4 regions of the Rahnella sp. RcJ3 genome follow, and region 2 is predicted to be linked to each of the others. Evidence: predicted binding sites of a transcription regulator. Region 2 holds the regulator's gene; each other region holds the start of a gene.
What was found. Region 2 encodes PurR, which represses purine synthesis genes. Its sites were predicted from a motif close to CANGCAAACGTTTGCNTG; they were not measured.
Positions count from the first base shown of each region.

Region 1 (3,209 bases), on a different contig from region 2:
TTCCCTCTGCAGACATTTTTTAACGCCCTGATGCCATAAAACAAAAAACCGCCTTTCGGCGGTTGGTATTTTGTCTGTTTCAGAAAGGCTTATCAGTAAAGCAAACGGGCACGAATGGTTCCCGGAATCGCCTTCATCAGTTGCAGCGCGGTAGTCAGCGTATTGATATCCGTTTCTGCATCAATCACCACATAACCGATTTCTGGACTGGTTTGCAGGTACTGCGCAGCAATGTTGATACCCTGTTCCGCAAAAATCTGGTTGATGCTGGTCAGCACACCCGGACGGTTTTCGTGGATATGCAGCAGACGGCTGGCTTTCTCGGTGTGCGCTGGCAGAGACGCTTCCGGGAAGTTGACCGCTGACAGTGTAGAACCGTTGTCAGAGTATTTCGCCAGTTTGCCTGCCACTTCGAGGCCGATACCTTCCTGCGCTTCCATCGTCGAACCGCCGATATGCGGCGTCAGCAATACGTTGTCGAATTCACACAGCGGAGAATTGAACGGGTCACTGTTAGTCGCCGGTTCTTCCGGGAAGACGTCGATAGCCGCACCGGAAAGATGTTTGTTGCGCAGCGCATTGCACAGCGCAGGAATGTCGATGACCGTGCCGCGTGAGGCATTGATCAGCAGTGCGCCAGGCTTCATCTGCGCCAGTTGCAACTCGGAGATCATGTCTTTGGTTCCGGCTGTTTCCGGCACATGCAGCGTGACGACGTCGCTGGTATTGAGCAATTCTTCCAGTGTGGCAATCGGCTGCGCGTTGCCCAAAGGCAGTTTGCTTTCGATGTCATAATAGAAGACGCGCATCCCCAGGCTTTCCGCCAGAATCCCCAGCTGCGTGCCAATGTGACCGTAACCGATGATACCCAGACGCTTGCCGCGCGCTTCGAATGAACCGACCGCCAGCTTGTTCCAGACACCACGGTGCGCTTTCGCATTCGCTTCAGGAATGCCGCGCATCATCAGCAACATCTCGCCCAGCACCATTTCCGCAACCGAACGGGTGTTGGAGAAGGGTGCGTTAAAGACCGGAATACCGCGACGGGTCGCAGCTTTCAGATCTACCTGATTGGTGCCGATACAGAAACACCCAACAGCCACCAGTTTTTCGGCTGCCTGGAACACTTCTTCAGTCAGCTGAGTACGCGATCGGAGTCCAACAAAGTGCGCATCACGGATCGATTCTTTCAGCGATTGCGTGTCTAAAGCACCTTTGTGAAATTCAATATTGGTGTAACCCGCGGCACGGAGTGTATCAACCGCACTTTGGTGGACGCCTTCCACTAACAAAAATTTAATCTTGTCTTTCTCAAGTGATACTTTTGCCATTTCCCGACCCTATATTTTTCTGGCTGAATTCGAACTGCAAGATGACTGCTCACAGTCAACATAACAAAAAATCCGCCATCATCAATACAAACGATTGCCTGCCCCCCAGCAGAAGGCTCAGCACGCCTGCCGGTTTTTAGCATTTCATGCTGGTTCAATTTTACTGTGCCAGACGTTCAGGAGGAGAAATACAGAAATGTGACATAAGTCACCAAATTAAAGCCTTTGAAGAAAAGATGATTCAGTCAGAAAATTATCATCTTCATAACATTGCGTTATGACAGCGCAATGACGAGGCTTAGGCTGGCTGCCTTGCCCTAAAGCAGCCAGATCTTCTGCTTATATTCTGATTACTTCAGTTTGACGGTTTTGACACCTTCAGAAGTCCCGACCAGCGCCACGTCAGCACCCCGGTTGGCGAACAGGCCGACAGTCACAACACCGGCAATACTGTTGATCTTATTTTCCATCGCGACGGCATCAAGAATGTTCAGGTTATGCACATCAAGGATCACATTGCCATTGTCTGTCAGCACATTCTGGCGGTATTCCGGCAGGCCGCCGAGTTTAACCAGTTCACGCGCAACATAAGAGCGCGCCATTGGGATCACTTCCACCGGCAGCGGGAATTTACCCAGCACATCAACCTGCTTGGAAGCATCCACGATACAGATGAATTTTTTGGCAATCGCGGCAATGATTTTTTCGCGGGTCAGCGCAGCGCCACCCCCTTTGATCATCTGCATCGAGCCGTTGATTTCATCCGCGCCATCGACATACACATCCAGCGAATCCACTTCATTGCTGTCGAAAACATGAATACCCAGACTCTTCAGTTTTGCGGTAGAAGCATCGGAGCTTGAAACCGCACCTTCAATCTGGCCTTTGATGGAACCCAGTGCATCAATGAAATGTGCGGCGGTGGATCCGGTACCGACACCGACAATGGTGCCCGGCGTGACGTAATCCAGTGCGGCCCAGCCGACTGCTTTTTTCAATTCTTCCTGCGTCATAATGGCTTCTCTGTCTGATAACACGTAAGTGGCGTGAATAGTTCGGTGGAACGAAGAGTGCCGGTGATTATAAAGCATGTCCCGGCAATTTGGATAAACAACACCGCAGCCAGATCACACTTATTAAGTGCAATTGTGCTGCAAACACAAAGATTTTCCTCACCACAAATCCTGACAATCTGTGGCATAGTGTTCGGATAAAATTAAATCTAAGGGACAGAACTCCGATGAAACGCCCGGACTATAGAACGCTGCAGGCACTGGACGCGGTGATCCGTGAGCGCGGTTTTGAGCGCGCAGCGCAGAAGCTTTGCATCACACAATCGGCCGTCTCTCAGCGCATTAAGCAACTGGAAAATTTGTTTGGCCAGCCGCTGCTGGTTCGTACCGTTCCACCCCGGCCGACTGAACAGGGACAGAAATTACTGGCCTTGTTACATCAGGTGGAATTACTGGAAGAAGAGTGGCTTGGCAGTGACAGCAACAATGAAAGCAATGATACACCTCTGCTGCTTTCACTGGCGGTCAACGCCGACAGTCTGGCAACCTGGCTGTTACCGGCGCTGAAATCAGTGCTGGTTGATTCCCCTATCCGCCTGAATTTACAGGTGGAAGACGAAACGCGCACGCAGGAACGTCTGCGTCGTGGTGAAGTGGTGGGCGCGGTAAGTATTCAACCCCAGCCACTGCCGAGCTGTCTGGTGGATCAGCTTGGTGCGCTGGACTATTTGTTTGTGGGTTCGAAACCTTTTGCTGATCGCTATTTCCCGAACGGCGTTACCCGCTCCGCCTTGCTGAAAGCGCCTGCGGTAGCGTTTGACCATCTGGACGATATGCATCAGGCCTTCCTGCAACAGAACTTCGA
Region 1 is NZ_QSNX01000015.1:74,271-77,479, forward strand. Features, by position in the region: gene serA (phosphoglycerate dehydrogenase) at 93-1,331, opposite strand; gene rpiA (ribose-5-phosphate isomerase RpiA) at 1,682-2,344, opposite strand; gene DXU84_RS18840 (LysR family transcriptional regulator ArgP) at 2,572-3,209, shown strand, end outside.
Region 1: the regulator PurR is predicted to act here: its motif matches at 1,415-1,432, upstream of serA (phosphoglycerate dehydrogenase).

Region 2 (3,209 bases):
GTTTATTCAGTCTCCAAGAACGGGCGAAGACATTAAAATCACCTCTCTCGGCGACGATTACTGGCAAGATCATTATGTGGGTGCACGCCGGGTAATGACGCCGAAAACGATCCGATAATAAACAATTCGTTAAGTCTGAAGTTTCGCTAATCAGCCATTGAATAGCATTTAACGAAGAGTTTCTGCAGGGAAGAGTATCGGCGGTAACGGCCACTGCGTAAAATTGAAAAGGGCGATTCCTGTAACAGGAATCGCCCTTTTTTATAGCGGTTCACTTACTGAATCAGTTCATCACCGCAGTGAAGCTGAAAGCGATAATCATAAGCAAAGCGCATACCGTGGTGATCAACGATAATTTCAGGTTGCTGTCCATCAAACCCCCCTTTCGGATCAAATTGTGGCATTTTTTAAGCCACACTAATTGTGTGCCAACGCATTTTCGCATAATTAACATTTAAAATCTTGTGCTGAATGACAATGTATCCCTGAGAATTTTACTTCCACTTTCCTGCATTATAAGAGAAAATTGTCGGTTAACACGCCTGTGTGCCGGTTGATTTCACCCGAGAGCATTTCACGCCTCATTCTGAAGAATCCACCCAACGATTTCACTGCCCTTTTAGAAGCCAGCAGTGAGATCCACGCAAGCAAACGATTAACATAATGCTAACGTGCTGAAACACGTGAGTTCAGGAGTCATTGTTTACATGGCAACGATTAAAGATGTCGCAAAGCGCGCTGGCGTTTCCACTACAACCGTGTCGCACGTCATCAATAAAACACGTTTCGTCGCCGAAGAAACCAAAGAAGCGGTTCTCCTTGCAATCAAAGAGTTACATTACTCGCCGAGTGCTGTAGCCCGCAGTCTGAAGGTCAATAACACCAAAACGATCGGTCTGCTTGCCACCTCCAGCGAAGCGCCCTATTTTGCCGAAGTGATTGAAGCCGTAGAAAACAGCTGCTTCTCCAAAGGCTATACGCTGATTTTGTGTAACTCGCATAATAATCTGGAAAAACAACAAGCCTACCTGCAAATGCTGGCGCAAAAACGCGTCGATGGCTTGCTGGTGATGTGCGCGGAATATCCTGATGAGTTGCTCAATATGCTCGAGGAGCACCGTTCGATCCCAATGGTGGTCATGGACTGGGGCGAAGCGCGTAAGAACTTCACCGACAGCATTATTGATAATGCTTTCGAAGGGGGTTACATGGCCGGGCGTTATCTGATTGAACGCGGTCATCGTGATATTGGGGTGATCCCGGGCCAACTGGCACGTAATACCGGCGGTGGCCGCTTCCAGGGTTTTGTGAAAGCACTGACTGAAGCCAATATTCCGCTGCGTGACGAATGGGTGGTTCAGGGCGATTTCGAGCCGGAATCGGGCTATCAGGCGATGCATAAAATTCTGATGCAGAAGCACCGCCCGACTGCCGTATTTTGTGGCGGCGATGTGATGGCAATGGGCGCAATCTGTGCCGCAGACGAACTGGGCCTGCGCGTTCCTCAGGATATTTCCGTGATCGGTTACGACAATGTGCGTAACGCCCGTTACTTCTCCCCCGCGCTGACAACCGTGCATCAGCCGAAAGAACGTCTGGGTGAAATGGCCTTTACCATGTTGCTGGACAGAATTGTCAGTAAGCGTGAAGAGTCTCAGACCATTGAGGTGCATCCGAAACTGGTCGAACGCCGTTCCGTAGCCGATGGTCCGTACCGCGATTACCGCCGTTAACAGATATCGAACGCCTGCAGATGCAGGCGTTTTTTTCTAATCACGCAGCCATTCCTGATTCATGGTTTCTGTATCGCCCATATATTCCAGCAACCAGGCCAGCGAGGGTGACGGATTGCTTTGATCCCACGTCAGGCAACACGGGCTGTCGGGAAACGTATTTTCCAGCGTCAGCACCTGCAACTTTTTCTGTTCTATCCACGGCGTGACGCGATGAACCGGCATCATACCCACGCATAAGCCTTCGGTCAGGCATTCCAGCGCACAGGTCCAGTCTGGCACGACCAGCCGCCGCTGGTTATCAAGCGTCCATGTATCCCGCTTAGGCAATGTCCGGGAGGTGTCTTCCAGACAGAGTGCAGGATAAGGCCGCAACTCATCATCATTCAGCGCGCCGGATAACTGAGCCAGCGGATGTTGCGGGCTGACGACGCAATGCCAGTCCATAAATCCCATGTCACGAAAACTGAAGCCCCCGCCAACCGGTATCGCGCGTGTAGCACCGATCGCCACGTCTGCCCGCCCGTCAACCAGCGCATCCCAGACACCATTAAACACTTCTGAGTGAATAATGAGTTCGGTGTCCGCAAAATGGCGGTAGAAATCGAGCACCAGACGCCGTGTCCGTGCGGGTTTTACAATCCGGTCAACCGCCACACGTAATTCGCCGCGCCAGCCGTTCGCCACCTGCTGACACTGCCGGCGCGTGGCTATCATTTTTTTTGTCAGAATCCGCGCTTCATCGACAAAAACCTTTCCCGCAGGCGTCAGTACCACGTCACGATGGCGACGTTCAAACAACGGCACGGCCAGCCACTGCTCAAGCTGACGGACGGTATAGCTGATAGCAGAAGGTACGCGGTGCAAATCTTGCGCTGCCGCACTAAAACTACCTGTTCTTGCCACGGCATCTACCACTTCAAGGGCGTATTCTGACCACATAATTCAGCCTTCAATATTTTTGATAGCAGAGTGCAAATATTAGCGTTTCACAAGCCTGTTATCAAAGCGTTAAACTCCGCCTCCGGTATGTAATCTGCATCACATCATCTGCAATAAATAAATTAATGAGACGATAATGAAACCCTCCTTTGGATTTATGCTCTATCTCGCGGGACTGAGCATGCTGGGCTTTTTAGCCACTGATATGTATCTGCCTGCGTTCAGCGCCATGCAAACCAGTCTGATGACCAGCCCCGGGATGATCAGCGCAAGTCTGAGCATTTTTCTCGGCGGATTTGCTCTCGGTCAGTTGTTATGGGGGCCGTTGTCAGACAGGATCGGCCGTAAACCGGTATTGCTTCTTGGTCTGACACTGTTTGCGGTCGGTTGTCTGGGCGTTATCTGGGTTGAGAATGTACGCGCCCTTCTGGCCCTGCGCTTCTTACAGGCGATGGGCGTTTGTGCCGCCGCAGTCACCTGGCAGGCAATCGTTGTTGACCGTTTCTCTGCCGATGTGGCGAAAAAAACCTTCGC
Region 2 is NZ_QSNX01000012.1:144,252-147,460, reverse strand. Features, by position in the region: gene DXU84_RS16890 (C40 family peptidase) at 1-118, shown strand, start outside; gene DXU84_RS25330 (YnhF family membrane protein) at 284-373, opposite strand; gene purR (HTH-type transcriptional repressor PurR) at 708-1,733, shown strand; gene punR (DNA-binding transcriptional activator PunR) at 1,770-2,675, opposite strand; gene punC (purine nucleoside transporter PunC) at 2,812-3,209, shown strand, end outside.

Region 3 (3,209 bases), on a different contig from region 2:
CGCGATTTACCGCTTCCGCAATCTGGATGTTTTCCGCATTTAGATCGTCACCTTTCGCTTTCAATGTGGTGACGTCGCGGGTCATTTTTGGCGTTTTACCCAGCAGGACATCCAGCGGCATATCAATTGGCTGGTTGTCGAAATGGCTGTCTTTCAGAGAAAGATGCATTTCTTCGGTGGCTTCACCGATGACCGCGTAAGGTGCTCGTTCACGCTGGCAAATCGCATCGAACTGTTCAAGCTGCGCCGGAGACACCGCCAGCACATAACGTTCCTGTGATTCGTTACACCAGACCTCCAGCGGGCTCATGCCCGGTTCGTCGTTCAGGATGTCACGAAGCTGGAAACGACCGCCACGGTTGCCATCGCTGACCAGTTCCGGCATGGCGTTGGATAAACCGCCGGCACCGACATCATGGATAAATAAAATCGGGTTGGCTTCGCCCAGTTGCCAGCAGCGGTCGATCACTTCCTGACAACGGCGTTCCATTTCCGGGTTGTCGCGCTGTACGGAAGCAAAATCCAGATCGGCATCAGACTGACCGGAAGCCATAGAAGACGCCGCGCCGCCCCCCAGACCGATATTCATCGCCGGGCCGCCAAGTACAATCAGTTTCGCGCCAACCGTGATTTCACCTTTCTGCACGTGATCGGCACGGATGTTGCCGATACCGCCCGCCAGCATGATCGGTTTGTGATAACCGCGCAGTTCAGGGCCGTTGTGACTATTGACGTTTTCTTCGTAAGTACGGAAGTAGCCCAGCAACGCCGGACGACCGAATTCGTTGTTAAATGCTGCGCCGCCCAGCGGGCCATCGGTCATGATATCCAGCGCGGTAACGATACGATCCGGCTTACCGAAATCTTCTTCCCACGGCTGTTCGAAACCAGGAATACGCAGGTTTGACACGGAGAAACCGACCAGACCGGCTTTCGGTTTCGCGCCGCGACCGGTTGCACCTTCGTCACGGATTTCACCGCCGGAACCTGTGGCCGCACCCGGCCACGGAGAGATCGCCGTCGGGTGGTTATGGGTTTCGACCTTCATCAGGATATGCGCCTGCTCCTGATGGAAATCGTACAGACCGTCTTTCGCATCGGCGTAGAAGCGACCGACCTGCGAACCTTCCATCACGGCGGCGTTATCTTTATACGCGGACAGCACGTGATCGGGAGTGTGTTCGAACGTGTTCTTGATCATCTTAAACAGGGATTTCGGCTGCGTTTCGCCGTCGATAATCCAGTCTGCGTTGAAGATTTTGTGACGGCAGTGTTCTGAGTTTGCCTGTGCGAACATATACAGTTCGATGTCCGTCGGGTTGCGCCCCAACGACGTAAAGGCATCCATCAGATAATCAATTTCGTCCTGAGCCAGTGCCAGACCTAATTTGGTGTTGGCGGCTTCCAGAGCGCCACGGCCAACGCCCAGGATATCCACATGCTGCACCGGGGCCGGCTGATGCTGCGCAAACAGCGCGCTGGCGTCTTCCAGATGACCAAAGACAGTTTCCATCATGCGGTCATGCAGTAATGCGCCCAGTTCATTCCACTGTGGTTCGGTCAGTTGCGGCGCCTGCACATAAAATGCCAGACCGCGTTCCAGACGTACAACCTGCGACAAGCCGCAATTGTGTGCAATATCGGTAGCTTTGGAAGACCACGGAGAAATGGTGCCAGGGCGCGGGGTAACCAGCAGTAAACGACCAGAAGGAGCGTGTTCAGCGAGAGAAGGACCGTATTTCAGGAGGCGTTGTAACTTGGTTTGTTCGTCCGAACTCAGCGGCGCGCTGACATCGGCAAAATGTACATATTCGGCGTAGATATCGCTGACCGGAAGACGGGCTTCCTGACAACGGGACAACAATTTGTTAATGCGAAAAGCCGACAAAGCGGGCGAACCACGCAGTATTTCCATAATCACAGATCTCTCGTCTTCGAAGACACTGACCACAGTGCTTCTTTGGGCGCAACAGGGGGAAAACGCGGGCTATTATAAAGAAAGCTGACGCCCGACGAAACCGTTTGCGCAGGGAAACTTGATATTCATTTATAGCCCCACATATTTTACGGATATCATGAATAAAGTTGCAGACTGCCGTTTTGTTGAGCAAAATGCGTCAGCACTGGGGATATAGCCATACTAACTGCACAGCATAGCGTAAAAAAACAAGAGCGCCGCAGCGAGATAACTATTTGACGCGACTAAAAATTAATTATGTTCTGATGGGGATCGCCGCCCTGTTACTGGCGCTGGCTTTATGGCCGGCAGTCCCGTGGCACAGAGGTGAAGGCGACCAACTGGATCAAATAAAATCCCGTGGAGAATTGCGCGTAAGCACGCTCAATTCTCCACTGACTTTTATGAACTCCCCGGAAGGCAATCTCGGTTTCGATTACGAACTGGCTAAACGCTTTGCAGATTATCTGGGCGTGCAGCTGGTCGTGACACAGCACACCACCATTGAGAGCATGTTCGACGATCTGGATCATGATAATACTGACATGCTGGCTTCCGGTCTGGTGTACAACAATGAGCGGCTGAAAAACTACCGTGCTGGCCCGGAATACTATTCCGTTTCCCAGCAACTGGTTTACCGGCAGGGATCAGTGCGCCCGAAAAGCTTCGCAGACATCAAAGGCTCGCTGGTGGTGTCTGCTGGCAGCGCGCATATCGCCACACTGGAAGCCGCCAGCAAAAAGTATCCCGACCTCGCATGGACCACGACCGATAAGATGTCACCACGCGATCTGTTGCAGCAAGTCGAGAACGGTAAACTTGATTATACGCTGGGCGATTCGGTGACCATCGCCCTGATGCAGCGTGTTTATCCGCGTCTTGCGGTGGCTTTTGATGCGACTGACGACGAACCTGTGACCTGGTACTACCGCAAACAACCTGATGACGACAGCCTTTCTGCCGCCATGCTGGACTTTTTCAGCCAGATTTCAGAAGACGGCACCCTGGAAAAGCTGGAAGAGAAATATCTCGGGCACGTGGGCGATTTTGATTACGTTGATACCCGGACTTTCCTCAATGCCATCGACAGTACGCTGCCGGATTTACAGCCGCTGTTCGAAAAGTATGCCGGGAATATTGACTGGCGTTTACTGGCGGCTATCGCCTATCAGGAGTCCCACTGGGATCCGCAGGCAAAATCCCCGACCGGTGTACGGGGTGTGATGATGCTGACCCGCGCTACCGCTGGCGG
Region 3 is NZ_QSNX01000001.1:25,636-28,844, reverse strand. Features, by position in the region: gene purL (phosphoribosylformylglycinamidine synthase) at 1-1,918, opposite strand, end outside; gene mltF (membrane-bound lytic murein transglycosylase MltF) at 2,194-3,209, shown strand, end outside.
Region 3: the regulator PurR is predicted to act here: its motif matches at 2,012-2,029, upstream of purL (phosphoribosylformylglycinamidine synthase).

Region 4 (3,209 bases), 110 kb from region 2:
GATGACGAAGACGACGAATAAAACGTTGCTCCGCAGTTTCCCTTTGCTGCAAAGAAAAACCGGACTCTTTTCAGGCGTCCGGTTTTTTTTCATCTCAGCGTCAGGAATGGATTAGCCTTTAACCACCACTGCCGCCGCTGCCTGTTTAGCCTGTTCCACGGCGTCTTCAACGTTGTCCGCCGTCGCCAGCGCTACGCCAAGACGGCGCTTACCACTGATTTCCGGCTTACCGAACAGACGGATCTGGTTGTAACCGGTCAGTGCGTTTTCCAGGCCGGTAAACGTCACGTTGTTGCTGGTCAGTTCCGGCAGGATTACGGCAGAAGCGGAAGGGCCGAACAGGCGGATATTGCCCACCGGCAGACCGAGGAATGCGCGCACATGCAGGGCGAACTCTGATAAATCCTGAGAAATCAGCGTTACCATCCCGGTGTCGTGCGGGCGAGGTGACACTTCGCTGAAGATTACTTCATCACCACAAACAAACAGTTCAACGCCAAACAGGCCTTTACCGCCCAACGCTTTCACCACTTTCTCTGCGATGTCTTTGGCGCGCTGCAATGCAAGGTCTGTCATCTGCTGTGGCTGCCAGGATTCGCGGTAATCACCGTCTTCCTGACGGTGTCCGATTGGCGCACAGAAATGAATACCATCAACGCCGCTGATCGTCAGCAGGGTGATTTCAAAATCAAACTTCACCAGACCTTCAACGATGACACGTCCGCCGCCAGCACGGCCACCTTGCTGGGCATAATCCCATGCCGCCTGTAACTGATCGGCACTGCGGATCAGGCTCTGACCTTTACCGGAAGAGCTCATCACCGGTTTGATAATGCACGGATAGCCGATGGCGTCGATCGCCTCACGGACAGCCGCTTCATCATCGGCAAACTGATAAGTGGAAGTAGGCAGCTTCAGCGTTTCGGCAGCCAGACGACGGATGCCTTCGCGGTTCATGGTCAGGCGTGTCGCTTCAGCACAAGGCACGACGTTGTGACCCTGTTTTTCCAGCTCGACCAGCATGCTGGTGGCAATCGCTTCGATTTCCGGCACGATAAAATCAGGGTGTTCGCTTTCGATAACCTGTTTCAGTGCATCGCCATCCAGCATGTTAATGACATGGCTGCGATGGGCGACCTGCATCGCGGGTGCATCGGCATAGCGATCAACGGCGATCACTTCCAGACCCAGTCGCTGGCATTCAATCGCCACTTCTTTGCCCAGTTCGCCGGAGCCTAATAACATGACGCGGGTGGCGCCAGTGCGCAGTGCAGTACCAATGGTTAACATAGCTTCGTACCCAGATCTGTGTGAAGGAAAATAGGAATTTCGGCGCGCAGTATATCTGAAATTATTGTCGACGAAAACGATTGCGCAGTGCTGTTGATAAATTTAAGCGGGAATAAAAGCAGGATTTTTTCAGCCTGTTTTCTGCCGTTTAAGGCAGTCTGCGGGCGTCTCTGTTATCATTTACTCAAACCATGGCGTCAGGCTTCCTGCCGCTGTCCCGATTTTTGCCTCACATAAAGAGTTATCGCCCTTGAGCACGCATTCCTTTTCTGCCCTGACATTACCCGTTGAGCAACTTTCTAACCTGAATGAACTGGGTTACACCGAAATGACCCCGATTCAGGAAGCGTCGTTGCCTGCCATCCTGCTGGGTCAGGACGTCCGCGCCAAAGCCAAAACCGGCAGCGGTAAAACAGCCGCTTTCGGTATCGGTTTACTGAACAGCATTACCGTTTCACAGTTCGTCGCTCAGGCGCTGGTATTGTGTCCGACCCGCGAACTGGCCGATCAGGTCAGCAAAGAATTACGCCGTCTGGCGCGTTTTACCCAAAACATCAAAATTCTGACCCTGTGCGGTGGCCAGGCAATCGGACCACAGCTTGAATCGCTGGTCCATCCGCCGCACATTGTGGTGGGTACGCCGGGCCGTATTCAGGAGCATTTGCGTAAAGGCACGCTGAAACTGGACGAACTGAAAGTACTGGTGCTGGATGAAGCGGACCGCATGCTGGATATGGGCTTTAGCGAAGATATCGAAGATGTTGTCAGTTATACGCCGCAGGATCGCCAGACGCTGCTGTTCTCCGCGACGTATCCGGACGGCATTGAGCGCATCAGTTCTAAATTTCAGCGTCAGCCGCTGAAGGTAGAAATCGAAGGCGAAGATGACATTGCTGATATCAGGCAGATTTTCATCGAAGCCGACAAACATCAGCGCTTATCGCTGCTGGCCGCGGTGCTGTATCAGTATCAGCCGACTTCCTGTGTGGTGTTCTGTAACACCAAACGTGACTGTCAGGATGTTTGTGATGACCTGAAGGCGAAAGGCATCAGTGCGCTGGCGCTGAACGGCGACCTCGAGCAGCGTGACCGCGACCGCGTACTGGTGCGTTTCTCCAACGGCAGTTGCCGCGTACTGGTGGCGACAGATGTTGCGGCACGCGGGCTGGACATCAAACAGCTCGGCCTGGTCATTAATTACGAGCTGTCTTTCGACCCGGAAGTTCACGTTCACCGCGTGGGCCGTACCGGTCGTGCGGGCACCAGTGGCCTGGCCGTCAGCCTCGTGACACCGCAGGAAATGCCGCGTGTAACGGCGCTGGAAGATTACACCCGCCAGCGGTTTACCTGGCAGCCCGCAGCGCAGGCACTGGCCGCCGCCCCGGTGGCGCTTGATCCTGAAATGGCAACGTTATGCATCGATGGCGGCCGTAAAGCCAAAATCCGTCCCGGCGATATTCTGGGCGCGCTGACCGGTGACGCCGGGCTGACCGCAGCTGAAGTCGGTAAAATCGATATGTTCCCGGTTCACGCTTATGTGGCGATTCGTCAGAAGAGCGCTAAGAAAGCGCTGCAACGTTTGCAGGAAGGGAAAATTAAAGGCAAGAATTGCAAAGCCATTATCTTGCGTTAACCGGGTTTATTATCGCTTTGCATTGGTCGTCTTATTGTTAATGTTGTGTTATTGCCTTGTTGAGGATTATATTATCTAACGCAAGCGATGACCTTGCCTTATGTAGGGATATTGTCCGGCAAGGTCAACTGAATGAACGACAAAGACTGGGAAGACGAACGATGAAAAAGATAATCTTGGGCGTTGTGATGGCCGTTGCAGGAATGAGCGGTCTGAGCCAGGTTGCACAGGCCGATGAGCCTGAAGTGAGAACGGCAACGGTAACACCCTGTTCCACGGCCACAAA
Region 4 is NZ_QSNX01000012.1:33,021-36,229, forward strand. Features, by position in the region: gene DXU84_RS16365 (YoaH family protein) at 1-21, shown strand, start outside; gene purT (formate-dependent phosphoribosylglycinamide formyltransferase) at 112-1,290, opposite strand; gene dbpA (ATP-dependent RNA helicase DbpA) at 1,541-2,923, shown strand; gene yebF (protein YebF) at 3,085-3,209, shown strand, end outside.
Region 4: the regulator PurR is predicted to act here: its motif matches at 1,360-1,377, upstream of purT (formate-dependent phosphoribosylglycinamide formyltransferase).